Regions from separate parts of the Brevibacillus sp. NL20B1 genome, predicted to be linked through region 3. Evidence: riboswitches for the same ligand, from Rfam matches in the RefSeq annotation. Region 3 holds a riboswitch; each other region holds the start of a gene.
What was found. Region 3 has a riboswitch for S-adenosylmethionine ahead of metH (methionine synthase). Riboswitches for the same ligand answer to the same signal wherever they lie in the genome.

Region 1 (10,136 bases), on a different contig from region 3:
GGATCAATCGGGACGATTTTGAGGCGGTGCGCCCGTACATCCACGGATTCGTCGTCCGCGAGCACTGTGACACGCCGAGCAACTGGCGCAGCGCCGGGACGCTGGACGAACTGCTGAAAGCGTACGACATCCCGGGCATCGCCGGCGTCGACACGCGGATGCTGACCCGCAAGATTCGCTATCACGGTACGATGAAAGGGATGATCACGACCAGCGAGGCTCCCCTGTCCGAGCTGCTCGACTCGCTCCGCCGCGCTCCCCTGATGAACGATCAGGTGGCTCGTGTCTCCACCAAGAGCGTGTTTAGCTGTCCGGGAACGGGCCATCGCGTGGTGCTGGTCGACTTCGGCGCCAAGCATGGTATTTTGCGCGAGCTGACCAAGCGCAACTGCGATGTGGTCGTCGTTCCCCACAACGTGACCGCAGCCGAGATTCGCCGACTGCATCCGGACGGCATCCTCCTGTCCAATGGCCCCGGCGATCCGAAAGACGTGCCGCAGGCGATCGAGACAATCCGCGAGATTTTGGGCGAGTATCCGCTGTTTGGCATCTGTCTGGGCCACCAGTTATTTGCCCTGGCGTCCGGAGCGGACACGGTGAAGATGAAGTTTGGCCACCGCGGCGGCAACCATCCGGTCAAGGAAATCATGACAGGCCGCACCTACATCACGTCGCAGAACCACAGCTACGCGGTGAAAGCGGAGTCGATTCCGGGCACCGGCCTGGAGATTACGCACGTTGCACTGAACGACGGCACGGTGGAAGGTCTGCGCAATCTGGAGAAACGGGCTTTCTCCGTACAGTACCACCCGGAAGCGGCCCCAGGTCCTTACGACACCGGCTACCTGTTTGACCAGTTTCTCGAAATCATGGACACCGCGAAGGAGGAGAGGGCACATGCCAAAGCTCGCTGACCTGAAAAAAATCCTGGTGATCGGCTCCGGTCCCATCGTCATTGGACAGGCGGCGGAGTTTGACTACGCAGGCACACAGGCCTGCCAGGCGCTGAAGGAAGAAGGGCTGGAAGTGGTGCTGATCAACTCCAACCCGGCCACGATCATGACCGACACCAACATGGCGGACAACGTGTACATCGAACCGCTCACGCCGGAATTTGTCACCCGCGTCATCCGCAAGGAAAAACCGGACGGCCTGCTGCCTACCCTGGGCGGCCAAACCGGGCTCAACATGGCGGTGGCACTGGCAGAATCGGGTGTGCTGGCAGAAGAAAACGTGAAGCTGCTCGGCACCAACCTGGACGCGATCAAGCAGGCGGAAGACCGGGAGCAGTTCCGCGCCCTGATGAACGAGCTGGGCGAGCCGGTGCCCGAGTCGACGATCGTCAGCACCGTGGATGAAGCGGTGCGGTTCGCTAGCGAAATCGGCTACCCGATCATCGTCCGTCCGGCCTACACGCTGGGCGGCACCGGCGGCGGCATCTGCGAAGACGAGGAGAGCTTGCGGGAAATCGTGGCGAGCGGTCTGAAATACTCTCCCATCTCGCAGTGTCTGATCGAGAAGAGCATCGCCGGGATGAAGGAGATCGAGTACGAGGTAATGCGCGACGCAAACGACAACTGCATCGTCGTCTGCAACATGGAAAACATCGATCCGGTCGGGGTGCACACCGGCGACTCCATCGTCGTGGCGCCGAGCCAGACGCTGTCCGACCGCGAGTATCAGATGCTCCGCTCCTCCGCGCTGAAAATCATTCGCGCGCTGGGCATCGAAGGCGGCTGCAACGTGCAGTTCGCGCTCGACCCGCACAGCTTCCGCTACTACGTGATCGAGGTAAACCCTCGCGTCAGCCGCTCCTCCGCGCTGGCCTCCAAGGCGACGGGCTACCCGATCGCCAAGATGGCTGCCAAAATCGCCATCGGCTACACGCTGGACGAACTGAAGAACCCGGTCACCGGCCAAACCTACGCCTGCTTCGAGCCGACTATCGACTACGTGGTGAGCAAAATCCCGCGCTGGCCGTTTGACAAGTTCCAGTCGGCCAACCGCAAGCTGGGCACGCAGATGAAGGCGACCGGGGAAGTGATGGCAATTGGCCGCACGTTTGAAGAGTCGATTATGAAAGCGATCCGCTCCCTGGAGATCGGCACCTACCACCTGGAGATCAAGGGCACGTCCGCGCTGGCCGACGAGGAGCTGAAAGACCGGCTGATCACCGCTGACGACGAGCGCCTGTTCCTGCTTGCAGAGGCACTGCGCCGCGGCTGGAGCATCGAGACGCTGCACGACCTGACCAGCATCGACCGTTTCTTTCTGCACAAGCTGCACAGGATCGTCGCTTTTGAACAAGAACTGGCGGCAGGTCTGACGCCGGAGAAGCTCTACGAGGCGAAGCGGATGGGCTTTACCGACCGGAAAATCGCTGAACTGACCGGCCAAACGGAAGCAGAAGTCCGCGCTCTGCGGGAAGAGCACGGCTTCAAGCCCGTGTTCAAGATGGTGGATACCTGCGCGGCCGAGTTTGAAGCGCAGACCCCGTACTACTACTCCACCTACGAGCAGGAAGACGAGCGGGTGGAGACGGGCAAAAAGCGCGTCGTCGTGCTTGGCTCCGGCCCGATCCGCATCGGCCAGGGCATCGAGTTCGACTACGCCACCGTTCACGCGGTCTGGGCGCTGAAAGAGGCGGGGTATGAAGCAATCATTATCAACAACAACCCGGAGACCGTCTCCACTGATTTCAACACCTCTGATCGCCTGTACTTCGAGCCGCTCTACATCGAAGACGTGATGAACATCATCGACGCGGAACAGCCCGAGGGCGTGATCGTTCAGTTTGGCGGACAGACGGCGATCAACCTGGCGGACAAACTGGCCGCCCGCGGCGTGCGCATCCTCGGCACCAGCCTGGAGAACATCGACGCAGCGGAAAATCGCGAAAAGTTTGAAGCGCTGCTCAGAAGCCTTGACATCGCCCAACCGCCGGGCAAAACCGTCACCTCTGTGGAAGAAGCGGTGGTGGCGGCTGAAAGCCTCGGCTTCCCGGTACTGGTTCGTCCATCCTACGTCCTGGGCGGCCGCGCGATGGAAATCGTCTACAACAAGACGGAACTTTTGGAGTACATGGAACACGCAGTGAAGGTCAATCCGGAGCATCCGGTGCTGGTCGACCGCTACATGGTCGGCACGGAGGCGGAGGTGGACGCCATCTGCGACGGCGAAAACGTGCTGATTCCGGGCATTATGGAACACATTGAGCGCGCAGGGGTGCACTCCGGCGACTCGATCGCGGTGTATCCGCCGCAGTCGCTCTCGCCTGAAATCAAAGCAGAACTGGTAGACATGACGACGAAACTGGCCCGCGCCCTGCAGATCAAAGGGCTGATCAACATTCAGTTTGTCATCTGCGACAACCGTCCGTACGTGATCGAGGTAAACCCGCGTTCGTCCCGGACCGTGCCGTTCCTGTCCAAAGTGACGGGCATCCCGATGGCGAACATCGCGACCAAGGCGATCCTCGGCCACTCCATCGTCGAGCAGGGCTTTACGCCCGGCTGCCATCCGGAAGACGAGATGGTTTCCGTGAAAGTGCCGGTCTTCTCCTTCGCCAAATTGCGCCGCGTCGACATCACGCTGGGTCCGGAAATGAAGTCGACCGGCGAAGTGATGGGCCGCGAGCGGACGCTGGCCAAAGCGCTGTACAAAGGGCTCCTGGCCGCCGGCATGAACATCCCGACACATGGTTCGCTGCTTGTCACCGTCGCCGACAAGGACAAGGGAGAAGCGCTGGAGATCGTGAAACGCTTCCACCGCCTGGGCTTTAAACTGCTGGCCACCTCTGGAACGGCGGATTACCTGGAGAAAGCGGGATTGACCGTCACCCGCGTAAACAAGCTGTCCGAGGGCACGCCCAACCTGCTGGACATGATCCATCAAGGGGAAGCGAATATTGTGTTAAACACCCTGACCAAAGGCAAGACACCGCAGCGGGACGGTTTCCGCATCCGCCGCGAAGCCGTGGAAAACGGTGCCGTCTGCCTGACGTCCCTGGACACAGCAAAAGCGCTCCTGCACGTCCTGGAGACGATCACGTTCTCTACGGAAGCGATGCCGGCGCAGCGCACGGGAGCCAAGCTCGCCGTGCCGGTATAACAGTCAGAGCGTCACCTACGCAGGGAAGCAAATTCGAGGCGGTGTCGCCACTAGGAAGGGAGAGAGCGGTGTGCCGCTGCAACCAACCGATATACGCGAGCGCATGATCGTTGCGCTCGACTTTTCCACGAAAAAGGACGTCACACAATGTCTGGCCCGGCTGGACGGGCTGATTCGATACGTCAAGGTGGGTATGGAACTGTACTATGCAGAAGGCCCGGCGATCGTCCACTACCTGAAGGAGCAGGGACTAAAGGTGTTTCTCGACCTGAAGGTGCACGACATTCCCAACACGGCCAAAGGGGCGATGAAAAGCCTGGCCCGTCACGGCGTCGACATGGTCAACGTGCACGCTGCGGGAGGCGTGGCGATGATGGAGGCGGCCCGGGAAGGACTGGAGCAGGGGACCGCGGCCGGTGCTCCCCGTCCTCTGCTGATCGGCGTTACGATGCTCACCTCGACCGGACAGCAGACGATGAACGAGGAGCTGGCGATTCCCGGCACGGTGGAAGATGTCGTCGTCCATTACGCGAAGTTGGCCAAACAGGCGGGGCTGGACGGAGTCGTCGCCTCTCCATTGGAAGTACCGATGATCAAGCAGGCGGCCGGTATTGATTTCCTCACCGTCACCCCGGGGATTCGGCCTCTCTGGGCGGAGAAGGGAGACCAGACCCGGATCACGACCCCGGAACAGGCGTTTCAGTTGGGGAGCGACTACATCGTAATCGGCCGGGCGGTTACGGCTTCGCCCGATCCTGCCGCCGCCTGGGAGCGGATCGTTAACGCCGTTCAGGCGGCATGCCTCTAAACGTACGCGAAGGGAAGAGGATAGGATGAATACCACGACAGCCAAAGAAATAGCGGGACACCTGCTGGAGATCGGCGCCGTTCACCTGCGCCCGGACCAGCCGTATACCTGGACATCCGGCATCAAGTCGCCGATCTACTGCGACAACCGGCTCACGATGTCTCATCCGCCGGTCCGCCGCCGGATTGCCCAGGCGTTTGCCGAGGTGATCCGCGAACATTTTCCGCAGGTGGAAGTGATCGCCGGCACGGCGACGGCAGGCATCCCGCACGCTGCCTGGGTGGCAGAACTGCTGGACCTGCCGATGATCTACGTGCGCGACAAGGCAAAGGGGCACGGGCGGCAGAATCAACTGGAAGGCGCGCTGGCCGCAGGTCAGAAAGTGGTGGTCATCGAGGATCTGATCTCCACCGGCGGCAGCTCGCTCAAAGCGGCAAAGGCCGTCCAGGCGGAGGGAGGCGACGTGCTCGGCGTGGCAGCGATCTTCAGCTACCAGTTTCCAGAAGCGGAAGCCCTCTTTAGGGAGGAAGGCGTCCCGGTCGCGACGCTTTCCCACTACACCGCGCTGCTCGAGACGGCACGCGAGCGCGGCGTCATCACGGCAGAGCAGGAAAGCCTGTTGGCCGACTGGCGCAAAGCCCCTCGCAGCTTTTATGCGTAACCGGTCATGTCGCATGTCCAAACGGATTGGATAGAAAAATTTTGTACCTCAATCGACTGTACTTTACCAACGCCCTGTTTCGGGGCGTTTTTTGTTTTGTTCGTTACCAAAATGTAATTGATTTTCATGTTTTTTACATTATAATACTTCATAACCGGTGGGTAAAAATCGTGGATGCTCTTTTACATTTGAACGTAATGGAGGGATCATGAACAGACCATTACTGTACATAACCTTGTTTGCGTTTCTGCTTCTCACAGCAGGATGCTCGGATGAGAAACCCAAAAACGAACGCAAAGGTTTGACAGGATACGTCATCGAGACAAACTATGAGAAAAAAGCACTGCTGGTTGCTGAAAGTGACAAAACAGCAAGAGATGGCGACTATGACGCCGAATGGTATTTCGTAAACGACGATGCCATTCTGCTTGATCGCAAGAATAACAAGGTTTTGCTTACAGACATAGAGGTCGGAGCGGAAGTAGAAACATGGGCGGCTTCCCCTTCATTGGAATCGTATCCTGCGAAAACGGATTTGAGCAAACTTGTCGTTGCAGATGATGTACAACATCCACATTATCCCATGCTGCAAAAGAAAGCCATTCAAATGGCGCTAAACTTTGTAAAGAGTCTTTCTGACAAAGCTGATATATTCATTGTACAGGATGCAGTGAGCACCGAATCAGAATGGATCGTTCGCGTTTTTACTTTCAATGCAGGACAGAAGCACGAGATAAGTGTTCATGCAGAAACGGGTGAAGTAAAGCGAATCAAATAACCCGGTATTGGCGAAAGCGCCTTTTCCGTTGGTTCGACAGGTGCCAGTGCCTTGCTGGTCAAGAAAAAGGATGGCCGATCTGACGACGCCATCCTTTTTCGTATGTATGTCAACTTGCAGCGGCTTACGACGGGCGAAATGCCGGTCTGCCAGATTTTTGTTGACGAACAACCTGTGATTCTTTACAATGATACCCAAGAGTTAAACACTGTTCTTATCCAGAGCGGCGGAGGGACTGGCCCAATGAAGCCCGGCAACCGTCACGCGGTGCGTGACCAGGTGCCAATTCCTGCAAGACAGATGTCTTGACAGATAAGAAGCGGGTTTGATTGATATGGACGCAGACCTTCTTCTTGTCGGAGAAGGTTTTTTTATTTTTCTGTTTCAAAATTTCATAGGACTTCTTCTTATCCAGAGAGGTGGAGGGACTGGCCCGATGAAGCCCGGCAACCGTCACGCGGTGCGTGACCAGGTGCCAATTCCTGCAAGACACGCGTGTCTTGAGAGATGAGAAGAAGGCTCGAGCACAATGCACACCAGCCTTCTTCGAATCCGAAGAAGGCTTTTTCATGTTGTACAAACAAAAAACGGGGTGGAAAAACATGAGTGTGGTAAAAGTAGGCTTATTGGGATTGGGAACGGTAGGCGGCGGGGTGGTCAAGACAATCCGTTCGAAGCAGGAGAAGCTGTCGGCCCGGTTGGGCAAGCGCATCGAAATCGTCAAGGCGCTGGTGCGCGACTCGCGGAAGCAGCGGGCCGTGCAGGTGGAGCCATCGCTGTTGACGACACGGTTTGCCGACGTTATGGAAAGCGACGTAGACATCGTCGTGGAAGTGATGGGCGGCGTGGAACCGACCTACGACTACGTACGGTCGCTGATCGAGAAGGGCTGTCATGTGGTGACGGCCAACAAGGAGCTGCTGGCCAAACGCGGCGCGGAGCTGGTGGAACTGGCCAACCGGCACGGCGTCCATCTCGCCTATGAAGCCAGCGTCGCGGGGGGAATTCCCATCCTTGGGGTGCTCCGTCAATTCCTCAGAACCAACGATATTACAAAGGTGTGCGGCATCCTCAACGGGACGACCAACTTTATCCTGTCGCAGATGGAGGAGGCCCAGCTTCCCTACGACGATGTGTTGAAGCGGGCACAGGAACTGGGGTATGCGGAGGCAGACCCGAGCTCCGACGTGGAAGGCTGGGACGCCTTGTACAAGCTGTACATTCTGGCACAGCTCGTGTTCGGGGAGTCGCTGCCCCTGTCAGCCATTGAGCGGCAGGGGATTGTTGAAGTCTCGCAGAGCCACATCCGGCTGGCGAAGGAACTGGGGTATCGGATCAAACTGCTGGCGCAAGCCCACCAGGGAAACGGCGGCCTGCACCTGTCCGTGCGGCCGACGCTGGTGCCGCTGGAGCATCCGCTGGCGCGCATCCAGGATGCGTACAATGCCGTACAGGTGGAAGGCAGTCTCGTCGGCGACCTTTTGTTCACCGGCAAAGGGGCGGGCGAATTGCCGACTGCCAGCGCGGTTGTGGAAGATCTGGCCTACTTGCTGACCCAACCGTTTGCGCCTCATCCCGCTTGGCGTGAACGGCCGGAGGCGGTCCCGTCCAGCCGCCTCTCATCCGGCCTCGACTTCTGCTGTCTGGCAGGGACAGCGGCTGGCGTGACGCCGGAGCAGGTACTGCTGTTTCTCGAACGGGCGGGTGTCTCCGTCCGCAGGATGACCGTCCAGTACGATTCGGGCAGCGTCCTGCGTGTGGGCCTGCTCGCTGCCGGACTGCAGGAGGAGCACGTTGGGCTTTTGGAACGGGATTTCGGCCTCGAAACGCGGCTTTATCCCGTGCTGGAGGCGGCCGATGATCAAGATGCTGACGGCGGGAGTGCGGGGCTGTAAACTAGCATCCAACTCCCCATCGCATTCGCCGGGATTTTTTGGCATGATAAAAGCGGAGCACTTCTTCTTCAAGGGGATGAGGACAAGTCATGCTGGGTTCGCAAACCATCTTGCCGGCCATTCGCCAAATGAAAGAATTTGAACGCGTCCTGGAAAGCCGGTACGAGACGATCATTTTGCTGGAGAGCCATATCTGCCAACTGAAAAGCATCGCCGACCTGGCACGCCGGCACGGAAAAAAGCTGTGGCTGCATGCCGATCTGGTGCAGGGATTGAAAAACGACGAGCACGGCGCACTGTTTCTTTGTCAGGAGATCAAGCCGGCCGGCGTCATTTCCACCCGTTCGCAGGTGATCACGACCGCCAAAAAGAAGGGCTTGGTCACGGTGCAGCGCCTGTTTCTGCTGGACTCCGGCGCGCTGGAGACGAGCTACAAAATCCTTGAGCAGACAAAACCCGATTTCGTCGAAGTCCTTCCGGGGGTCATGCCGCACATTATTACGGAAATTCGCGAACAGATTCAAATTCCGATCATCGTAGGCGGGTTTATCCGCACCCGGGAGGAGATCGAGAGCGCTCTGGCGGCAGGAGCCATCGCCGTCACCACCTCCGATCGAAACTTGTGGAAACAGCTGTAAAAAATGATTGACAACGCTTTCACGACCGCATAAGATTGATTACAGAAGTTCATATGTCGGATGAGATCAGGAGATCCACCTATATATTCCCTGTGTTTAAGTTCCTGTGGACTTAAACCGTGGATAAATAGGTGGATTTTCTGTTTTCTTCCAGTGGAGGTGAACAGCAAAAGAGGGAAAACCAGTCCAGACTCGTCATAAATATTAAAAAAAGAGAATGGAGGAACAAGATGTCGGCGTATTGGGCGGAACTGATCGGGACCATGATGCTGGTGATTCTCGGGGACGGCGTCGTGGCGGGAGTCGTGCTGAACAAGTCAAAGGCAAAAGACAGCGGGTGGATCGTGATTACCTTGGGCTGGGGGTTTGCTGTCGCCTTTGCCGTATACGCGGTCGGGGCCATCAGCGGCGGCCATTTTAATCCGGCCATTACCATTGCGTTTGCGTCAATTGGCTCGTTTGCCTGGGAGCTCGTGCCCGGGTACATTTTGGCCCAGATGGCCGGGGCGTTTTTGGGAGCAATCTTTGTCTACCTGTACTACCTGCCGCACTGGAGAGAAACTGCTGACCCGGCGGCCAAGCTGGCAGTATTCTGCACAGCTCCGGCGATTCGACACACATTTGCGAATATTCTCAGCGAAGGGCTGGGCACGTTTTTCCTCGTGTTTGGCCTGCTGGCTATCGGCAGCAACACGTTTACCGAAGGGCTCAATCCGCTGATCGTCGGATTTTTTATCGTCGCCATCGGCATGTCGCTCGGCGGGACCACCGGCTACGCGATCAATCCGGCGCGCGATCTGGGGCCTCGTCTCGCCCACTTTGTTCTGCCGATCCCGGGCAAAGGCACATCTGACTGGGGCTACGCCTGGATTCCGGTCGTGGGGCCGATCGTTGGCGGGACGGCGGGAGCGCTCGTCTTCAAGGCCTTGTTCGGATAGCGGTCGGCCCAAGCTGATTGAGGCAGAGATGATCGGGAAACGATAAAGGAGGATATGTGACGGATGGAAAAGATGTATGTTTTGGCCATTGACCAGGGCACGACCAGTTCCCGTGCCATTTTGTTCAACCGGGAAGGACACATGGTGGGAGTAGCCCAGAGGGAGTTTACGCAGATTTTTCCCCGGCCGGGCTGGGTGGAGCACGATGCCATGGAGATCTGGTCGTCCGTCGTCGGCGTGATCGGCGAAGTGCTGGCCAACCACAACATCAGCGCCCAGGAAGTGGCCGCGATCGGCATTACCAACCA
Region 2 (10,136 bases), on a different contig from region 3:
CAAAGAAACGAAGATTTCCGAACAAGATGTACGGCGTCAGTTTAATCCGCTGTTCAAAGACGGTGAATTTGAAGCAAACGTGGAGAAAGTGGAGAAAATGCGCGCCGTCGCAGATCGTTATGGCAAGCCGCTGGCGCAAGTCGCCGTCAACTGGCTGCTGGCTAAGCCGGCTGTAGCCACGGTCATTACCGGTGCCAAAAACAAGGAGCAGGTGATTGAGAACGTGAAAGCGGCAGAATGGAAGCTGCTTCCTGAAGATGTCGAGGCATTGGCTGGCATGACCAAGTAACGATTCACAAAAAAATAACGAGAACTGCTTGTGCGAAATGGCTTCTGTGTCCTGCAGAAGCCATTTCGTGTAGTCGCAGAAAACGCAGATGTTGATGCCATCACACTTCCGCCGGGATTGCGTTGTATTTTTTCGAAAGGGCGTTTTCCAAAAACATGGACGACACTTTCCGAAATTTCGGAATGATCCCGCCAATACGAGTGTGTCGGTCACGACCGCGGAACACGTAGAATCCTGCTTGCGACAAGTTTTTGCAAAAAGTTCGACAGTTTGGCACAATCCCTGCATTAATGATGAAAGCGATTTCATCCATTTGTCTTGGGAGGAGTGCGAAACGTGAGCGTATGTGAATCGATTGAACAGGCCCTGGCTGGCATCACAGACGGGGCGACCATCATGGTGGGCGGTTTTGGCCTGGTCGGCATCCCGGAACATTTGATCATGGGCCTGTACGAAAAAGGGGTGAAGAATCTCACCGTCATCTCGAACAACTGCGGCGTGGATGACTGGGGTCTGGGGATTCTCCTGCGGAACAGGCAGATCAAAAAAATGATTTCGTCCTATGTGGGAGAAAACAAGGAGTTTGAGCGGCAGTTTTTGTCCGGAGAGCTGGAAGTGGAACTGGTTCCCCAAGGGACGCTGGCGGAGCGAATTCGCGCAGGGGGCGCCGGCATTCCGGCCTTTTACACCCCGGCTGGCGTCGGCACCCCCATCCAGGAGGGCAAGGAAGTCCGCACGTTCAACGGCAAGGAATACGTACTGGAAACGGGGCTTCGGGCCGATTTTGCCCTGGTGAAAGCCTGGAAGGGAGATACGCTGGGCAATCTCATCTACAACAAGACAGCCCGCAACTTCAATCCGATCATGGCCGCTGCCGGGGCGATCACCATCGCCGAGGTGGAAGAGTTGGTGGACGTGGGCCAACTGGACCCGGACGCCGTTCATACCCCCAGCATTTACGTGCAGCGGATCATTCGCTGTGAGAACTATCAGAAACGCATCGAAAAACGTACGGTGAGAAGCTAGGAGGGAGCTGTCCTGATGTTAACGCGAGAACAGATTGCCAAAAGGGCCGCGCAGGAAATTGAAAACGGTTTCTACGTCAACCTGGGAATCGGGATTCCCACACTGGTCGCCAACTACATTCCGGCGGACAAACAGGTCGTGCTGCAGTCAGAAAACGGGCTGCTCGGAATCGGACCGTATCCGACGGAAGACGAGGTGGACCCGGACTGCATCAACGCCGGCAAGGAGACGATCACGATGATTCCCGGCGCTTGTCTGTTTGACAGCGCGGAATCGTTCGCGATGATTCGCGGCGGCCACATCGACGTCGCCATCCTGGGCGCGATGGAAGTCTCCGAGCGGGGGGACCTGGCCAACTGGATGATCCCGGGCAAGATGGTCAAGGGAATGGGCGGCGCCATGGACCTGGTGCATGGAGCCAAGAAGATCGTCGTGATCATGGAGCATGTAAACAAGTACGGCGAGCCGAAAATCCTGAAAAACTGCCGCCTGCCGCTGACCGGCAAAGAGGTGGTTCACCGCATCATTACGGATCGTGCCGTCCTTGACGTCACGCCGCAGGGGTTGGAACTGGTAGAGGTAGTTGAAGGCTATTCCCCGGCTGATATTCAAGCGTGTACCGAGCCTGAGCTGATTGTCTCCCCCAATCTGCGCGTCCTGTCATCCGCTGCGTTGTAACGTAGCGGACGGGACTCGGCGTTTGGGTGAGGGGCAGGAAAGGAGAATGGTATGGTTATCGAAGTGTTGGCGATTCTCGTCTCGTTGGGACTCTTGATGTTTTTTGCCTACCGCGGCTATCCCGTCATCGTGTTTGCGCCGATATTTACCCTGTTGGCCGCTGTTCTGTCGGGACTTGCGCTGATGCCCAGCTACACGGAGACGTTCATGACCAACGCCGCCAACTATGTAAAGTCGTTCTTTCCCGTCTTCCTGTTGGGCGCGATCTTTGGCAAGGTGATGGAAATGAACGGAGCGGCCGCATCCATCGCCCAGTCGATCGTCAAGGCGCTCGGTTCCAATCGGGCGATTCTGGCTGTCGTGCTGGCCTGCAGCATTTTGACCTATGGCGGCGTCTCGCTGTTCGTCGTGGCGTTTGCGGTGTACCCGTTTGCCGCCGCCATTTTTCGCGAGGCCAACATCCCAAAACGGCTGATTCCGGGCGCGATTGCCCTCGGCGCGTTTACCTACACGATGGATGCGCTTCCCGGTACGCCGCAGATTCAGAACATCATCCCCACCAACTATTTTGGGACCGATGCGTACGCCGCTCCGCTGGTCGGGATCATCGGTGCCGTCATGGTCTTTAGCGGCGGCCTCTTCTGGCTGGAGCGCAGGCGCAAACAGGCAGCCGCAGCCGGCGAGGGATACGGAGAAGGCCACATCAACGAACCGGAGCTCAACCGGGAGCAAACCTACATGAACATTTGGCTGGCCGTGCTCCCGTTGGTGCTGGTCCTGGTGTCCAACTACCTGTTCAGCAGAGGGTTTCTGAGCGTGGAGACGTGGTACGACCCGCAGCTTTTGAAGGACAACTACAACATTGACAAGGTGAAGAACGTCGCCTCCTCCTGGGCGCTGATCATCGCCTTGAGCATCGGCATCCTGGCTGCGGTGCTGATCAATCTGAACCAGGTGAAAACCAAGCTCGCCTCCGGTTTGACCACCGCCGCGATGGGGGCTCTGCTGGCCATTTTCAACACGGCGTCCGAGGTGGGATTCGGCAACGTGGTTAAAACGCTGCCCGGTTTCAAGCTGATTCAAGAATGGATTCTCGGGGTCAGCAGCCATCCACTGGTTTCCGAAGCCGTGGCCGTCAACGTGCTCGCGGGAATTACCGGATCGGCGTCTGGCGGCATGTCCATTGCGCTGGAAGTGATGGGAAAACAGTACCTGGAGCTGGCGCAGGCGGCCGGCATCAGTCCGGAGCTTCTGCACCGGATCGCCTCGATGGCTTCCGGCGGGATGGATACCTTGCCGCATAACGGAGCCGTCATTACCCTGCTGGCAATCACGGGGCTGACGCACCGCCAGTCCTACAAGGACATTTTTGCGATCACTGTGTTGAAGACGCTGACTGTCTTTATTCTGGCAATCTCCGCTTCGCTTTTCGTCTAGGTCCATCCTGCAACCGGGGCGAAGTCGTTTTGGGTACCAATTGGTAAGAAGGAGTGTGTCATCGTGAACAAGCTGCTGGAAGGAAAAGTCGCACTGGTCACCGGTGCAGCAAGCGGGATCGGATATGAAATCGCCCGGACGTTTGCCCGGGAAGGAGCCAAGGTGCTGCTGCTGGACCTCAACCGGGAGGCCGTGGAAAAAGCGGCCGAGCAGCTCAGGGGCGAAGGGGGGGAAGCCCTGGGAGCAGGCTGTGACGTGACGGATGAAGGCCAGCTCAAGGCGAGCATTGAGAAGAGCGTGGAGACGTTTGGCCGGCTGGACATCCTGGTCAACAATGCGGGGATGCAGTTTGTGTCGCCGATCGAGGATTTCCCGACCGACACATTTGAGAAGCTGCTCTCCATCATGCTCACGGCGCCGTTTATCGCCATCAAGCACGCCTTTCCCGTCATGAAGCGTCAGGGACATGGGCGGATCATCAACATGGCCTCGATCAACGGACTGATCGGGTTTGCCGGGAAAGCGGCCTACAACAGCGCCAAGCACGGGGTGATCGGCCTGACCAAAGTGGCCGCTCTTGAGGGAGCCGCCCACGGCATCACTGTGAACGCGCTGTGTCCGGGGTACGTGGACACGCCGCTTGTGCAAAATCAGTTGGCCGATCTGGCAAAGACCCGCAACGTCCCGCTGGAACGCGTGATGGAAGAAGTCATATACCCGCTCGTCCCGCAGCGGCGGCTGCTGTCTGTGCAGGAAATTGCCGAATATGCCGTCTTTCTGGCAAGTGACAAGGCCAGGGGTGTGACGGGGCAGGCCGTGGTAATTGACGGCGGGTATACGGCACAGTAAGACCGCTCGCCTTCCCGTCTGCTGCCGCCGTCTCCACACCCGGGCCCCGGGTGCCAGGCAATCATTCAGGCTGTCGACATCGTCGGCAGCCTGGTTGTTTTCCCGGAGAAAAAGCCACGCACGCTACGAGTTGGTCGCCATGATGCTGAGCGGCCCCGTTTCGCTGATAATCGGCTCCAGGTCGAACACCGAGATGGGAAACATGGGGAAGCCCACGTAATACGGCGTGATCTCGTACAGTTGAAAATAGATGACGAGCGCCTTGTCGGCCACGTAGAAATCCTGGTCGGGTCTGATCGCCTTGAACGGCTCCAGGGTGGGAATATGCCGATTGGCGATCTGTGTTTTGATGTTGTCTGACAGCACCTTGACATAGTCGCTGCCCGGTTTGAACAGGTCCCGCAGGGAAAAGACTTGCCCGGTCTGCACATCTGCTGTGAGCGACATCATATAGGTCATGCCGTGGGCCATCGGAGGCGTGTAGGCGTAGTTGTTCAGGGTGACGCTGAAGATGCCTCGCTGATTGTTTTTGATTTCGTAGCTTCCCTGCATTTCCGTCGTTCCCGGCACCTGGCTTTCATGCTGCTGGTTGATCAAATCCTGCACGTACCGCGACAAGGTTTGGTTGATGTTCTGTTCGGCCTGTCGATTGGCCAAACCGGCCACCTGCGGGTAATAAATGGTTACGTTCGGGCGGCTGATCGTGTGGGTCAGCACGGTGGTCGGCAGTTGATTCATTTCCATGGCGTTCCCGTTCCCTTCTTGAGAAATGTGATCCTGCTTTAGCCTATTCGTCAGAGGGGCCAAATGGTCATGGCAAACCGCGTTTCTGATTCGGCGGAACTACGGGCGCGTTAGAACTTTTTTCACATGTTCTCCATGATCCCAATAGAACTTGGAAGATTTTTCAGGATATAATGACAAAAGAATGCTGTATTCACCATAGCAGTAAAGGAGGAAATTATGCTTCAGACCATGTTTCAGTTGGTCCGCAACACCTTGACCAACAAAGAGGGCTTCATGATTTTTATTCTCTGGAATCATCTGTGGCTGGCCGGAATCATCGCGTATCAGGAAGACGTGAACTTCTGGAAGCTGACATCACTGGGCCTGCTGATGACACTGATTGTTTCACCGTACTACTTCATCCGCAAAGGCAGTTACGTGATTCGCTACCTGGTCGCGATCGGCTTTATGTATTACTCCATCGCATTCGACCACTTTACGTCTTATCCGGAGACGGCGTTTATTTCCTTTATCGTGCTCGGCTTCCTCGCGGCCTATCTGGACTGGAAGCTGGTCGTCTTCGCCGGGATTGTCCAGATCGCGGCAACATTTGTCGGGTTTTACACCGGTTTCTACGACATGTTCGATGAAGGCCGGACAGAAGTGAATCTGATCCTGCACCTCGTGTCTGTCGCATTGATGATCGTCGGCTTGACCTACCTGTGTCTGGCCGGACAAGCCTCGCTGAACAAAGCGGAGACGGCGAGGCGGGAAGCAGAGGAAAAAGAACAGCGGCTGGCGGAGCTTTTGGGCCACATCCGCATGGTGACGGAACAGTTGGACCGCACGTCGGAGCACGTGCATGAGCACGCGGAGACGACCAAGCGGAATACGGACGAGATGATGGTTGCGTTCCGCGAAGTGGCCACGGGGATGGAGGCGCAGGCCAACTCCACGGTGAAGATCGAGGAGGAAGTCCAGTCGATCGACCACGAGATCGTGGCGGTCAACGAACAGGCCAACGCGATGAAGGCGGAGGCCGATCAGAACAACCGCCGCCTCACCGAGAGCATCGGCATGATGAACGAGCTGTCGCATCAGATGGAGCAGATCGTGCAGGCGGTCAATGTGGCCTCGTCCACCATCCGCGAGCTGAATCGGCAGGCCAACCGGGTGGAGGAGATCGTGCAGACGATCAACCAGATTGCGACCCAGACCAACCTGCTGGCGCTCAACGCGGCGATCGAATCGGCCCGGGCCGGGGAACACGGACGCGGCTTTGCCGTGGTGGCCGACGAGGTGCGAAAACTGGCCGAACAAAGCGCTACCGCTACCCAGGAGATTGCCGAAATCCTGCAGTCGCTGCACAAGGAGAGCGAAAACGCCGTGCGCCACATGAGCAACGGGGAATCGTCGGTGGCCAAGGGACAGGAGCTGGCCGTCCAGACTGTCACCTCGATCGAGACGGTTCGGGCCGGAATGGAATCGTTCCTGCAGGCCGTCGAGCACGTGCGCTCCAGCATGGACAGGGTAAAGCTGCGCTCCGGTGAAGTGGCCGCCGAGATGTCGACGATTACGGCTGTGACGGAACAATCGGTGGCCAATCTGGAAGAGCTGTTTGCCACGGCGGAAAATCAGCATCAAAAGGTGCGGGAAATCACGGAAGAACTGGGCGAACTGAACGCGCTGTCGCGCAGATTGCAGCAGTCGTTTCGAGACCAACAAACATAATGTTTTGAAATGACAAAAAAATCATTTGCAATGTGAGAACCTTTTGCTAGAATTAGAGACATTACAACTGGATAGCGGATTCACCTTACCTTATCAAGAGAGGCGGAGGGACTGGCCCGATGAAGCCCGGCAACCACTGTACCCCGGTACAGAAAGGTGCCAATTCCTGCAAAACCCTCGGGTTTTGACAGATGAGGAAGAGGTTGGCGCAACTTGGCGAACTCTTCCTCTAGGAAGAGTTTTTTTCATACCATCATCAGGTGCGCCTTCCTGGGAAAAGGGGGAATATATCGAACGTTTATGGTGTATATTTACTAAAATATTCGTGTTTTGCCTTGAAACTTTCGAAAAAAACCCGTAAATTACCGGTATTGGAGTTAAAAAACTTTTTTACTAGATAGGAGAGAACAGCATGAAAAAGTACCTGTTGGCATTGACGACGTTTGCCGTACTGTTGGCCGGATGTGCGGCGGGAGGCGGTGCACCGGAGGGACAAGCCGGCGGCCATGAAGGCGGCGAGAAGAAGCGGGTCGCGCTGATCTTGCCGGAGAAGATCGGGGTCAACCCGTTTTTCCAGCAGATGGACGAGGGTGCCAAGAAAGCGGCGCAGGAATTTGGTGTCGACGTCAAAACCATCGAGTCGACCGACCATTTCGCCATCGAGGAGAACATCCGCGCGGCCGTGGCCGAGCAATACGATTTGATCATTACGTCGTCGTTTGAATCGGAGGATGCGCTGAAAAAAGTGGCGGCGGAAAACCCGGACCGCGTGTTTGCCATCATCGATACTGTCGTGGACTTGCCCAATGTCAGCAGCGTGGTATTTCGCGAACATGAAGCCTCCTATCTGATGGGAGCAGCTGCCGGCCTGGCGACCAAGACCAACAAGGTGGGGATCGTCGCGGCGATGGACATTCCGCTTTTGAAAAAGTGGACGGTCGGCTTCCAGGAGGGACTGAAGGCGACCAATCCGAACGCAGAGGTCTTCGTCAACTACGTCGGCAGCTTTAATGACCCGGCGAAAGCCAAGGAGCTGGCCCTGCTGCAGGCAAACAAGGGAGCAGACTTTGTCTACGGAGCTGCTGCTGTCGGCGACCTTGGCGTGTTTGAAGCAGCCAAGGAAAAGGGCTTCTACACCTCCGGCCAGGACGTCGACCGCACCGGCATCGATCCGGAACACATCGTCCTGTCCCAGTTGAAAGGGACCGACACGGCCGCCTATGAAACGGTAAAGGCGTTTGTAAACGGCAGCTTGAAACCGGGCGTGCAGACGTACGGCCTGAAGGAAGACGGCGTCGGCGTCACCTACGTCACGCGCGAAAGCGAGACGCCGCTGCATCCGTTCATCGGTGAGGAGGTCATCAACAAGGTGAAAGCGATCAGGGATGAGATCGTGGCGGGTACGCGCAAGGTGCCCGATCCGCTGCAGCAGTAAACGAGACGGCGACCGACTACTGCGGTAGTCGGTTTCCTGTTGAATGGGACCAACAGGAAAAAGGAGGGAAGAGCGGGATGACGTACCGTCTGGAAATGCGCAACATGACGAAAAGATACGGCGATTTTACGGCCAACGACAACGTATCGTTCACGCTGGGGGCTGGCGAGGTCCACGCCATCGTCGGGGAGAACGGCGCCGGCAAAACCACGTTGATGCGGATGCTGTACGGCATGGAACAGCCGACGTCCGGGGAGATCGTGCTAAACGGCCGCCCGGTGGTCTTTCGCGGCCCCGACGACGCGATCCGACACGGCATCGGGATGGTGCACCAGCACTTCATGCTGTTTCCCGATTTCAGCGTAATGGAGAACATCGTCATCGGCTATGAACCGCAGCGTGCCGGCCTGTTCCGGCGCAAGGATGCGGTGGAGGCGGTGCGGGCCCTCAGTGAGCGCTACCGCATCCCGATTGACGTGACCGCCCGTGTATCGCAATGCTCGGTCGGGGAGCAGCAGCGCGTGGAAATTCTCAAGGTGCTGTACCAGGGAGCGGACATCATCGTACTGGACGAGCCGACCGCTGTCCTGACACCGCTGGAGGTAAAGGAACTGCTGCAGACGATTCGCCACCTGGCGGAGAGCGGCAAGAGCGTCATCCTGATCACGCACAAGCTCAAGGAAGTGATGGAGGTGGCCGACCGAATCACCGTGCTGCGCGGCGGCCGGGTGACCGGGACCGTTTCCCGGCAGGAGACCAGCGTGGACGAACTGGCCCGGCTGATGGTGGGCCGTGACCTGCAGCCGTTGAGTGAGCGGGTGAGCCTGGACGGCAGGCCCCTCCTGCAGGTGGAAAACCTGACCGTTTCCGACCGGCAGACGATCGTGGACAGCGTTACATTTACCGTGCACCACGGGGAAATCGTCGGAATCGCCGGGGTCTCGGGCAACGGCCAGTCGGAACTGCTGCAAGCCATCACCGGACTGCGGCCGGTCACGGCGGGCAGGGTGCTGCTGGGCGGAAAGGACGTCACCAACCGTCCTGTGGCAGCCATACGTGAAGCGGGAGTGGCCCATGTCCCGGAAGACCGCTACCTGTGGGGAACGGCCAAGCAGGAGAGCGTGGAGGAAAACGCCTTGATGGGCTACCAGCGCAAACCGGCGTTCAGCCGTCGCGGCGTCATTTTGCGGGACGCGTTTCGCCGCGTGGTGGAGCAGTGGGTGGAGCGTTTTGCCATTAAGACCGGTTCCCGGCACTTGCAGGAGCAGGCGGGCAACCTGTCCGGCGGCAATCTGCAAAAACTGATCGTCGCCCGCGAGCTGGGGCAACAGACGCCGCTGTTGGTCGCTGCCGAGCCGACGCGCGGCGTGGACATCGGGGCGATGGAACACATCCACCAGGCGCTGATCGAAAAGCGAAACAGCGGCGATGGAATCCTGCTCGTCTCGTCGGAGCTGTCGGAGATTCTGGCGCTGTCTGACAGAATTCTGGTCATGTACAAGGGACGAATCGTCGGCGAACTGAAGCGGTCGGAGGCGACGGAAGAGAAAATCAGCGTGTTGATGGCAGGAGGAAGCATCCATGGAAGCGGTCAAAAAGCTGTGTAAACCGCTGGTCCAGCCGCTGTTGGCGGTGGTGATCGGCTTGTTGACGGGAGCAGTCGTCATCAGCGCGGTAGGCGAATCGATCCTGGATACCTACCAGCAGATGTGGAAAGGAGCGTTTGGGAGCTACTACTCCTTTGCCTCCACATTGGCCCGGTCCACCCCGATCATGCTGATCGGGCTGGGGCTGTCGCTGGCGTTTCGCGCCGGGGTGTTTAATCTGGGCGCCGAGGGGCAGATGGTGCTGGGGGCGATCTGCGCGACGCTGGTCGGACTGTACCTGCCCGGTCCCGGACTGGTGAAAATGCTGGCCGCGCTGGCGGCCGGTGTGGCCGCAGGCGGTCTCTGGTCGCTTTTGGCC
Region 3 (10,136 bases):
AGGTACGGCAGACAGCATGCACCAAAAAAAGACTCGGGCACGACGGTACCGATGGCGATACCGCCCGCCCGAGTGATGTTGGCACGGTTGGTTGCAGGCATCAGGCCTTTGCGGCCGTTTTCAGCAATTGGCTCTGCTGACGAACGTACTGGATCAGCTCCACGCTCATCTGGTAGTAGTTAAACGGCGTGATCAAATAGATTCCGTTGAAGTAGGTGATGGCCACGTCCAGCAGCTCCTTGGCCATCTTGATGCCTTCCTGTCTGGCCGCTTCTCCCTGAACACGCCTCATCCGCTCCCTCGCTTCGTCGGAGAGCTTGATCCCCGGCACTTCGTTGTGCAGAAATTCCGCGTTGCGCGAGCTGGTCAGCGGCATGATCCCGATAAACACCGGAATCTTGATGTGTTTCGTCGCATCGTGGACGAGCCGGATTGACTCTGCGTCGTACACAGGCTGCGTCATGATGAAGTCGGCTCCAGCCTCCACCTTTTTCTCCAGCCGTTTGATCGCGGCTTCGATGTGGCGCACGTTGGGGTTGAAGGCTGCGCCCACGATGAACTGCGCCTTTTGTTTCAGCGGCCGGCCGGAGAACGAGATGCCTTCGTTGAGCTGTTTGACCATGCGGATCAAGTCAAACGACGTGACATCAAACACCGAGCTGGCTCCCGGCAAGTCACCAAAGCGGGAGGGGTCGCCGGTCACCACCAGCACCTGGTCGATGCCGAGCGCGTGCAGTCCCATCAAGTGAGACTGCTGCCCGATCAGATTGCGGTCCCGGCAGGCGATGTGTACGAGCGGATCGATGCCGTACTGGCTTTTCATGATCGCTCCCAGCGCCATGTTGCTCATCCGAACGTTGGCCAGCGAGTTGTCCGCCAGGGTGATGGCGTCCGCTCCGGCCTTGTGCAGCTCAAAACAGCCGGTCAAGAATCCTTCTGTGTCCAGATCCTTTGGCGGGTCAAATTCTACAATAATTGTAGTGCCGGTTTTGACCCGCTCCACGATGCTGGGTTTCTGCCGCTCCCTGACGCTGTACGAGGCGACGGACGGCCGCTCCGTCAACGCTTCGGACGGGTTGACGCGCGGCAGCGGTGCAAGTCCCTTCAGCGCTTCCGCCATGGCCCGGACGTGGTCCGGCGTGGTTCCGCAACAGCCGCCCAACAGGCGCACGCCTTGTTCCCGGAGGCGCAGCGCGCTCTCGGCAAAGTACTCCGGTGAGGACTTGTAGGCGTACTCGCCGTCGCTGATGCCGAGCCGGCCCGCATTGGGAAAGGCGGAGAGCAGCGCCCCATCCGGCACGCTCGCGCTCTCGAACGAGCGGAGAATCTCAGCCGGCCCCAGCCGACAGTTGAGACCGATGATGTCCGCCCCCGCCTTTTGCAGCTGGGAAAACGCCTCCGTCAGCGTATAGCCGTCACGGGTCCGTCCCACGTCCAGCGTCGCCAACTGGCAAATCAGCGGCAGGCCGGTGAGCGGGCGGATCACGTCAATCGCGAGCAGCAGTTCCTCCAGGTCGAGAAACGTTTCCAGAATCAAGCCGTCCACTCCGGCGTGCAGCAGCGCGATCGCCTGCTCTTCAAACTGATCGCGGTACTCGTCCAGCACTTTTTTCCGCACCCGTCCGGCGATGATGGAGCCGATGCTGCCGACGACATAGGCGTCGTCCTGTGCCGCCTCCCGGGCGATTGTGACGGCGACGCGGTTGATGCGCGTCACCTTGTGCTCCAGCCCGTAACGGGCGAGCGCGTCCCGATTGGCGCCGAACGTGTTGGTTTCCATTAAGCGCGCTCCTGCCTCGTAATACGCCTTGTGCACGTCGTACACCAGGCGCGGATTAGTCAGGCACAGTTCCTCAAAACTGACGCCCACCGGCACCCCCGAACGGTACAACTGGGTCGCCATCGCCCCATCCCCGACCAGCAGGTGGTCTCGCAAATATTCGCGCAAATCTTTTTTGGCTGTCAAATCCATCCCTTCTCTCCCATTGCTCTGTGAAAAGTCTATCGGTCTACAGGTCGAACGCGGACGGGCCGGCGTTGAAATACCGCGCCTCCGGATGGGCGAAGACCATCGCCGAGACGGAGGCTTCCGGCTCCATCATGAACCCTTCCGTAAGCTGGATGCCAATGTCCTCCGGTTTCAATAAACGGAACAGCTTGGCCTGATCCTCCAGGTTGGGGCAGGCCGGGTAACCGAACGAGACGCGAATCCCCTGATAACGGGCACCAAACCGCTCCAGCATGGTCATCTCCGCCGGATCGGGGAAGCCCCAGACGTCCCGCATCACGTGGTGCAGCCGCTCCGCGAAGGCTTCCGCCAATTCCAGCGCCAGCGCCTGCAGGACGTGGGAACGGAGGTAGTCCCCCCGCTCTTTCAACAGGGCGGAGCGCTCGCGGATGCCGGAGCCGGCCGTCACGGCCAAAAACCCGACGTAATCCATCTCGCCGCTCTCTACTGGCCTGAGGAAGTCAGACAGACAGAGATACGGTTCCTCCTGCTGACGAGGGAAGTGGAAGCGCTCCAGCAGACGGCTGTGGTCGCGCGGATCGTAGACGAGGATGTCGTCGCCATCCGCCTGGGCGGGGAAAAACTGATACATCCCGTGCGCCGTGATCGTGCCGTCCTGATTGGCTTCCGCCAGCAGCTCCTGCACCAGCTGATACAGCCCGGTCACTTTTTCATCTCCGGTCTCCAGCAGTTTCTCCACGTTGCCGCGGACGCCGAGATGCTTGCCGAGCAGCATCCGCAGGTTGAGGTAGGGCTGCAGATGGCTGATCGGATAGTGGCGCAGCACATGCCGCTCGCAGTCGGGCGGCACGTGAACGGGCACGGTGCGGTTGACGGCGGAGCGCTTCGGCTTGAGCGATGACGCCGCTGTTTCGGCCTGCTTCGTCGTCGACGCTTCCTCTTCCGCTGCCTGCTGAGCCGCACGCAGCTTTTCCCGTTCCACGGGGTCCTGCAGGCGGTTGACCAGGTCGAGCCCATCCATCGCGTCCTTGGCGTACAGCACGATTCCCTTGTACTCCGGCGCGATCCGGTTGGAGGTAAACTTGCGGGTCAGGGCCGCGCCGCCTACCAACAGCGGCACGTCAATCCCGGCTGCCCGCAGGTCCTGGGCGGTAATCACCATCTGCTGCGCCGACTTGACCAGCAGGCCCGACAGGCCGATCGCGTCTGGCTGCTCTTCACGGCAGGCGGCAATCAGCTGCTCCGGCGGCACCTTGATGCCCAGGTTGACCACTTCGTACCCGTTGTTGGCGAGGATGATCTCCACCAGGTTCTTGCCGATGTCATGCACGTCCCCTTTTACCGTCGCCAGCAAAATTTTCCCTTTGGTGGCCGTCTCCGTCTTTTCCATGTAAGGTTCCAGGAACGATACGGAGGCCTTCATCACTTCGGCGCTCTGCAGCACTTCCGCGACGATCAGTTGGTTGTCGTTGAACAGCCGGCCTACCTCTTCCATCCCGGCCATCAGCGGACCGTTGATGATTTCCAGCGGCGTGTATTTCTCCAGCGCCAGCTTCAGGTCGTCCATCAGCCCGTCCTTGGAGCCTTCCACCACGTAACGGGCCAGACGCTCTTCCAGCGTGAGCGACGACGCTTCCACGCGTACTTCCTTTTTCTTCTGCCGGTAAAACTCGGTAAAGGCGGCCAGCGTCTCGTCGTTGGTCTCAAACAGGAGCGCCTCTGCCAATCGCCGCTCCTCTTCCGGAATGGAGGCGTAGCGTTCCAGCTTCTCGGTATTGACGATGGCGTAATCAAGTCCGGCCAGAGTCGTATGGTAAAGGAAGACGGCGTTCAGCACCTCCCGTCCGGCCGCCGGCAGCCCGAACGAGACGTTGCTGATGCCGAGAATCGTCTTGCACTCCGGCATCGCCTCCTTGATCAGGCGGAGGCCTTCCACCGTCTCGCGGGCGGAGCCGATGTACTGCTCGTCGCCGGTGCCCACCGGAAAGACCAGCGGATCGAAAATGATGTCGCGCGGGTTGACCCCGAATCGATTGACCAGCAGATCGTAGGCGCGTTTGGCCACTTCCAGCTTCCGTTCCCGGGTGACTGCCATGCCGGTCTCGTCGATCGTGCCGACGACGACAGCCGCGCCGTACTTGTGAATCAGCGGCGCCACCTGTTCAAACCGCTCCAGCCCGTCTTCCAGGTTGATCGAGTTGAGAATCGCCTTGCCCTGCGAGTACCGCAGTCCAAGTTCCATGACGCGCACGTCGGTGGAGTCGATCATCAGCGGCGCTTTCACTTTTTTGATGACAAACTGCAGGAACTTCTCCATGTCCCCGTACTCATCCCGGTCCGGGTCGGCGAGACAGATGTCAATGATCTGTGCCCCCCGCTTTACCTGGGCGCGGGCGATGTCGGACGCTTCCTCGTACTTCCCGGCCGCGATCAGGTCGCGGAATTTTTTCGACCCGATCACGTTGCTCCTCTCTCCGACAAGCAGCGGCCGATTGTCTGCTTCCGCGTAGACGACCTCGATCCCCGACACGGCGCTGACCGGCTGTCCGGCCGGGACACGGGGCTTGCAGTCCTTCAATGCTTCCGCCAGCGCGCGGATATGCTCCGGCGTCGTGCCGCAGCATCCTCCGGCGACGTTGAGCCAGCCCTGCTCGGCAAACGCCCGCATCTTGGCGGCCAGTCCGTTCGGCGTCTCGTGGTAATGGCCGTTTTCATCCGGCAGGCCGGCGTTGGGATAACAGCTCACCCCGCACTGGGCCAAATTCGCCAGCGTGCGCAGATGGTCACGCATGAACTCCGGCCCGGTGGCGCAGTTCAGACCAATGGTAATCGGCTTCAGATGCTCCAACGAGACGTAAAACGCTTCGATGGTTTGCCCGGCCAGGGTCGTGCCCATCGGCTCAATCGTGCCGGAGATCATCACCGGCACTTCCCTGCCCAGCTCCGCGAACGCCCGGCGAATGCCGATGCCGCCGGCCTTGACGTTTAAGGTGTCCTGCGAGGTCTCCAAAAGCAGCGCGTCCACGCCGCCGATCAGCAGCCCTTTCGCCTGCCGGTAGTACGCTTCCACCAGCTCTTCAAAGGTGACGCCTCCCGTCAGAGACAGCGTCTTGGTCGTCGGCCCCATCGAGCCGGCGACGTAACGCGGCCACTCCGGGGTGGAATAGGCGTCAGCCGCTTCCCGTGCCAGCCGGGCTGCAGCGATGTTGATCTCCAGATCTTTGTCTGCCACGTCGTACTCGGCCAGGACGATCGAGGTGGCACCAAACGTGTTGGTCTCCACGATGTCCGCACCCGCCTCCAGGTATTTTTCATGAATGGAGCGGATCACGTCAGGACGGGTGAGATTGAGCAGCTCGTTACAGCCTTCGTAGGCATCACCGCCAAAATCATCAGCAGTCAGGCTGGCCTGTTGCAGCATCGTCCCCATCGCACCGTCCAGAATCAGAATTTTCCGGTAAAGCTGTTCACGAAGACTTATTTTCATGGGGCAAACTCCTTTTCTTCCAAACTCACACGCATTGGTCCGTGTACAATAAAAAATCCTCTTCTGTGTGCAACAAGAAGAGGATTTGTCCGCGAAACATACACGCATGACCATCCTCTTATCTTTCAAAGCACACGCTTTGCTGGAATTGGCACCTGGTAATCCGGTTGCCGAGGCTTCATTGGGCCAGTCCCTCAACCTCTCTGGATAAGAGTCGTCACTGTCTGTTATGCAGTTTTGTCAAACGGTAACGATGTTTGAATGTATCTTAACACCCCCTTTTCCTCGCGTCAATGTAGAATTTGTCTATTTTCTCCAGACTGCCCCCGCCCATTTTTTGCGAGCTGGTCATTCGCCCACAACAACCGGCACATTCGTGTATAGACTAAAGCATACGGAAAGGAGGGGAAACAACAATGAGTACTTCCTACTGCGGTTCCGGCTTTTTCGGTGACACGTTCGCAATTGTGCTCGTTCTGTTTATCCTGTTGGTCATCGTCGGGTGTTCGAACGACTGCAACTAAACGAGTGCGTACATCAACAAGGAGCCTAGCTAAACCTAGGCTCTTTTTTCGCTGGACAACCCTGTCCGCCTGCCGTTCCCTGCGGGACGTTTGCGCCTGATGCTGGTTCGTTGTCAGCCGCTGTCCGTTTTTGCTATGATGAAAAGCGATTCCGTACAAAGGAGCGAACCATTGTGGATCAATTGGTACCCTGTAACCGACAGGAATTCCTCTCTCGCCTGGAGACGGTGAAAGAGTTGGAGCACACGGATTTTGAGACATATTCAATCGTCAAGAATCAAGCGACGGGGCAGCACTACCTGCGTTATTCGTTTACGCATCTCAACCTGTTTGAAGGAGGCAGGCGGGACGAATACGACCACTTCCTCCCGCTGGAATCGGACGACGTGCTGGGCATTCTGTTTGGCGACCAGCCCTATCGCTTTCCCGATCACTGGCGCTCTCCCTATCTGCGCAGCGGGACGGATGAGCGGCTGATGCCGTTTGATCCCAGTGAAAACCACGATCTTAAGGAAGCGGCCGAAGCAGAACGATCGCTGCTCGCCAAGCTGGCCCAGTACAAGCGGCAGTGGCAGTCGGCCGACGACAAGGAACGGCTGACGCGGGACCTGTTCCACGATTTGGACGATTTGCTGAAAAAACCGGAAGAGTGAGTTGCATCCCGCAGGAGATGCCGCTATAATGCTAGAAGAATATCGTTGTCGCTGAAGAGGAGAGTACTCCGTCAGAAAGCAGAAGCGAGCCGGGGACGGTGGGAGCCCGGTGCAAACTGACGCGGGGAAGCGCACCTCGGAGACGCGTCCTGAAGGTCCGGACAGCCGGATTGCGTAGGGCACGCCGGGTCTGCCCGTTACCGCAGGCAAAGCGGCTTTCGCCTTTTCCCGTGCGGGAGGCGAGAGCAACAAGAGTGGCACCGCGGGAGTACAACCTCTCGTCTCTTCCCTGATGAGACGCAGAGGTTTTTCTATTTTTTAGATTCCAGACCGAAAGGAGAATTCCATGAGCTATAAGCATCAAGCGGCCAGCATCATTGCCGCAGCACTCACCCGCCTCGGCGCGGACCAATTTACCGCCGAAACCGTATACGACATGCTGGAAACGCCACCCAATCCCAGCATGGGGGATATCGCCTTCCCCTGCTTCCAACTGGCCAAGGCGCTTCGCAAAGCGCCGCCGCTGATCGCCTCCGAACTGGCCGGCGAGGTTAGCGGTACGCCGATCCGCGAAGTCAAGGCGGTCGGTCCGTACCTCAACCTGTTCCTCGATCAGCAAAGCGTCGCCCGCGACGTAATCGGCACGATCCTGACGCAGGGCAGCGCATACGGCAGCCGCGACATCGGTAAAGGGCGCAATGTGCCGATTGACCTCTCCTCCCCCAATATCGCCAAGCCGTTCTCCATGGGCCACCTGCGCTCCACCGTAATCGGCAACGCGATCGCCAACATCTTGGAAAAACACGGCTACCGTCCGATCCGCATCAACCACCTGGGCGACTGGGGGACGCAGTTTGGCAAGCTGATCGTCGCCTACAAGCTGTGGGGTGACGAAGAAAAAGTAAAAGCCGAGCCGATCAAGGAGCTGCTCCAGCTCTACGTCCGCTTCCACGAAGAGGCAGAAAAAGACCCGTCGCTGGAAGATCAGGGACGCGAGTGGTTCAAAAAGCTGGAGGACGGAGACGAGGAAGCGCGCCGCCTCTGGCAGTGGTTCCGCGACGAGTCGCTGAAAGAATTCATGAAAATCTACGACCTCATGGGCGTTCGATTTGACTCGTTCCACGGCGAGGCGTTCTACAACGACAAGATGGACCGCGTCGTCGCCATGCTGGAGGAACAAGGGCTGTTGACCGAATCTGAGGGCGCCCTGGTGGTCAATCTGGACGAGTATGACATGCCGCCGTGCCTGATCAAAAAATCGGACGGTGCCACCCTGTACGCCACCCGCGACCTGGCAGCCGCCCTGTATCGGAATGAAACCTATGACTTTGCCAAGGCCCTCTACGTCGTGGGCAACGAGCAGCGCCTCCACTTCCAGCAGCTGTTCAAAGTGCTGGAAAAGATGGGCTTTGAATGGGCCAAGGAAATGTACCACATCCCGTTTGGCATGATGCTCAAGGACGGCAAGAAAATGTCCACCCGCAAAGGAAAAGTGGTCCTGCTGGAAGAAGTGCTGGCTCAGGCCATCGAAGACGTGCTGAACGTGATCCGGGAGAAAAATCCGTCGCTGGAAAACAAGGAAGAGGTGGCTAGACAGGTTGGGGTTGGTGCGGTCATCTTCCACGACCTGAAAAACTACCGCCTGAACGACATCAATTTCTCCTGGGAGGAAATGCTTACGTTTGAAGGCGAGACCGGTCCGTACGTCCAGTACACGCACGCCCGCGCCTGCTCGCTGCTGCGCAAGGGCGAGTACGTGCCGATCAGCGAGGTGACGCTGCCCGAAGGCGCCCTGGACAGCAAGGAAGCCTGGGCGGTCATCACGCTGCTGAACAGCTTCCCGGAAGTGATCGACCGGGCGCGGGAGCAGTTTGACCCGTCGCAGATCGGCAAATACGTCATCGACCTGGCGCAGGCGTTCAACAAGTTCTACGCCAATGTCCGCATCCTGGCGGAAGAAGCAGACGTCAAGACGGCCCGTCTGCAATTGGTCGCCGCCGTGGTGACAGTGTTGAAAGAGGGGCTGCGCCTGCTCGGAATCGCCGCGCCGGAAGAGATGTAATCGCCTGTTGACGAAAATACACCCGTCAAAAAAACCGACGTTCCTGTTGTGACAGGACGTCGGCTTTTCTTTTCAATGGTGAACAGGTGCTACTTTTTCCCAAACCACGTCTTGCCGAGCAGCTCCACCACCTGCTTGGACAGGGAGCGCGGCGGCTCTGTTTCGGCGCCGGACGCGTCGACGAGACGGTACAACAGCGCCTTGTCGTCTGCCGGGTCCGACTTGGTCTCCAGCGTCAGTGCGCCAATCGTCCCCGCTTTCGTCCATTCCTCGATCATGATCTGATACTCGCCGGGAGCCAGTTCGATGTAGTCCCCGTCGGGCAGGTCGATCACGGCATAGCCGTCATGCTCGATTTCCGCATCGTATGTATGTCCGTTTGCCGCCTCATACAAGGCCAGCTCTTCCGGATTGTTCAGGTTTTCCCGGAGCGGAGCAAAATCCTCGATGGTAACCTTGACTCTTCGTTTCACACAGACTCCTCCTCGCTGACAGCGCACTGTACGGTTTACTCTCACACTCTACCATACGGCCGGTCAGCCTGTCACGGCCCGGCCAGCTGTCGCACCAGGGCAATTTCCTCCCGGTGGTCCCCGCCGGGCGGACGGGGCGTTTCCAGCACGACCGGAATTCCCCGCAGTTCTGGTGTCCGCAGCAGCGAGACGAACGCTTCCCTGCCGATCGCACCACGCCCGATCGGCGCGTGCCTGTCGCGAAAGGAGATGGCCGGATACACCGAATCGTTGAGGTGAACGGCGGCCAGCGCGTCCAGATACCCGAGATTCCGCATGCGGTCGGCCACCTGCTCCCAGTCGTCTCCCGTCCACAGCCCGCTGGCAAAGGCGTGGCACGTGTCGAAGCAGAAGCCCACCTTTTCCGGATGATTCAGCAGCTGCCGCACCTGGGTCAGTTCTTCCAGCGTTGTCCCCATGCGGCTGCCCTGGCCCGCGTTGTTTTCGATCAGCAGCTTCGCCGCACCGCTCCAGCCGTCCAGGATGTCGTTTACCATTCGGATCATCAGCCGGTACCCTTCCAGTACATCCGCCCCCTTGTATTGGCCGAAGTGGACGACCACCCCGATGGAACCGCATGATTCGGCGATTTCCAGGTCGTTTCGCAGTGAATCAGCAATCGCTTCCTTCAATGCGCCCGGCGCTGCGGCAAGATTGACAGGATAGGACGTGTGGGCGATGGAGACGATCCCCTGCTCTCGGCAAAAGGCGCGGCACGCCTCTGCATCCTTCGGGTCAAACGCTTTGAGCGTCAGACTGCGCGGGTTTTTGGGAAAGTATTGGAACGCGTCGGCTCCCAGCGCCAAAGCCGTCTTTGCTGCGGCCAGATACCCGCCGCGAATGCTGACGTGACACCCGACGTACACGCAACTCCCTCCCTGTGGCATGTGGTATCCAGGATCCTTTTCCGCGATTCACAGGCCGGATTG

Region 1: linked by a shared signal. The riboswitch ahead of KDN35_RS00830 (homoserine dehydrogenase) and the one ahead of metH (methionine synthase) in region 3 are both predicted to bind S-adenosylmethionine.
Region 2: linked by a shared signal. The riboswitch ahead of KDN35_RS15275 (BMP family lipoprotein) and the one ahead of metH (methionine synthase) in region 3 are both predicted to bind S-adenosylmethionine.

Annotation. Positions count from the first base shown of each region.
Region 1 covers NZ_JAGTPT010000001.1:152,653-162,788, forward strand. Annotated here, with positions in the region: gene carA (glutamine-hydrolyzing carbamoyl-phosphate synthase small subunit) at 1-914, shown strand, start outside; gene carB (carbamoyl-phosphate synthase large subunit) at 898-4,110, shown strand; gene pyrF (orotidine-5'-phosphate decarboxylase) at 4,181-4,918, shown strand; gene pyrE (orotate phosphoribosyltransferase) at 4,944-5,579, shown strand; gene KDN35_RS00825 (DUF3221 domain-containing protein) at 5,788-6,357, shown strand; SAM riboswitch class I at 6,569-6,676, shown strand; SAM riboswitch class I at 6,762-6,871, shown strand; gene KDN35_RS00830 (homoserine dehydrogenase) at 6,927-8,252, shown strand; gene KDN35_RS00835 (glycerol-3-phosphate responsive antiterminator) at 8,342-8,890, shown strand; gene KDN35_RS00840 (MIP/aquaporin family protein) at 9,121-9,828, shown strand; gene glpK (glycerol kinase GlpK) at 9,892-10,136, shown strand, end outside.
Region 2 covers NZ_JAGTPT010000023.1:58,492-68,627, forward strand. Annotated here, with positions in the region: gene KDN35_RS15240 (aldo/keto reductase) at 1-289, shown strand, start outside; gene KDN35_RS15245 (CoA transferase subunit A) at 626-1,315, shown strand; gene KDN35_RS15250 (CoA transferase subunit B) at 1,328-1,993, shown strand; gene KDN35_RS15255 (GntP family permease) at 2,045-3,430, shown strand; gene KDN35_RS15260 (3-hydroxybutyrate dehydrogenase) at 3,494-4,279, shown strand; gene KDN35_RS15265 (DUF3298 and DUF4163 domain-containing protein) at 4,403-5,023, opposite strand; gene KDN35_RS15270 (methyl-accepting chemotaxis protein) at 5,255-6,736, shown strand; SAM riboswitch class I at 6,824-6,934, shown strand; gene KDN35_RS15275 (BMP family lipoprotein) at 7,149-8,171, shown strand; gene KDN35_RS15280 (ABC transporter ATP-binding protein) at 8,249-9,778, shown strand; gene KDN35_RS15285 (ABC transporter permease) at 9,753-10,136, shown strand, end outside.
Region 3 covers NZ_JAGTPT010000015.1:71,104-81,239, reverse strand. Annotated here, with positions in the region: gene KDN35_RS12030 (bifunctional homocysteine S-methyltransferase/methylenetetrahydrofolate reductase) at 101-1,972, opposite strand; gene metH (methionine synthase) at 2,010-5,456, opposite strand; SAM riboswitch class I at 5,572-5,670, opposite strand; gene KDN35_RS12020 (YjcZ family sporulation protein) at 5,873-5,980, shown strand; gene KDN35_RS12015 (hypothetical protein) at 6,154-6,633, shown strand; gene argS (arginine--tRNA ligase) at 6,980-8,695, shown strand; gene KDN35_RS12005 (hypothetical protein) at 8,785-9,168, opposite strand; gene KDN35_RS12000 (deoxyribonuclease IV) at 9,240-10,073, opposite strand.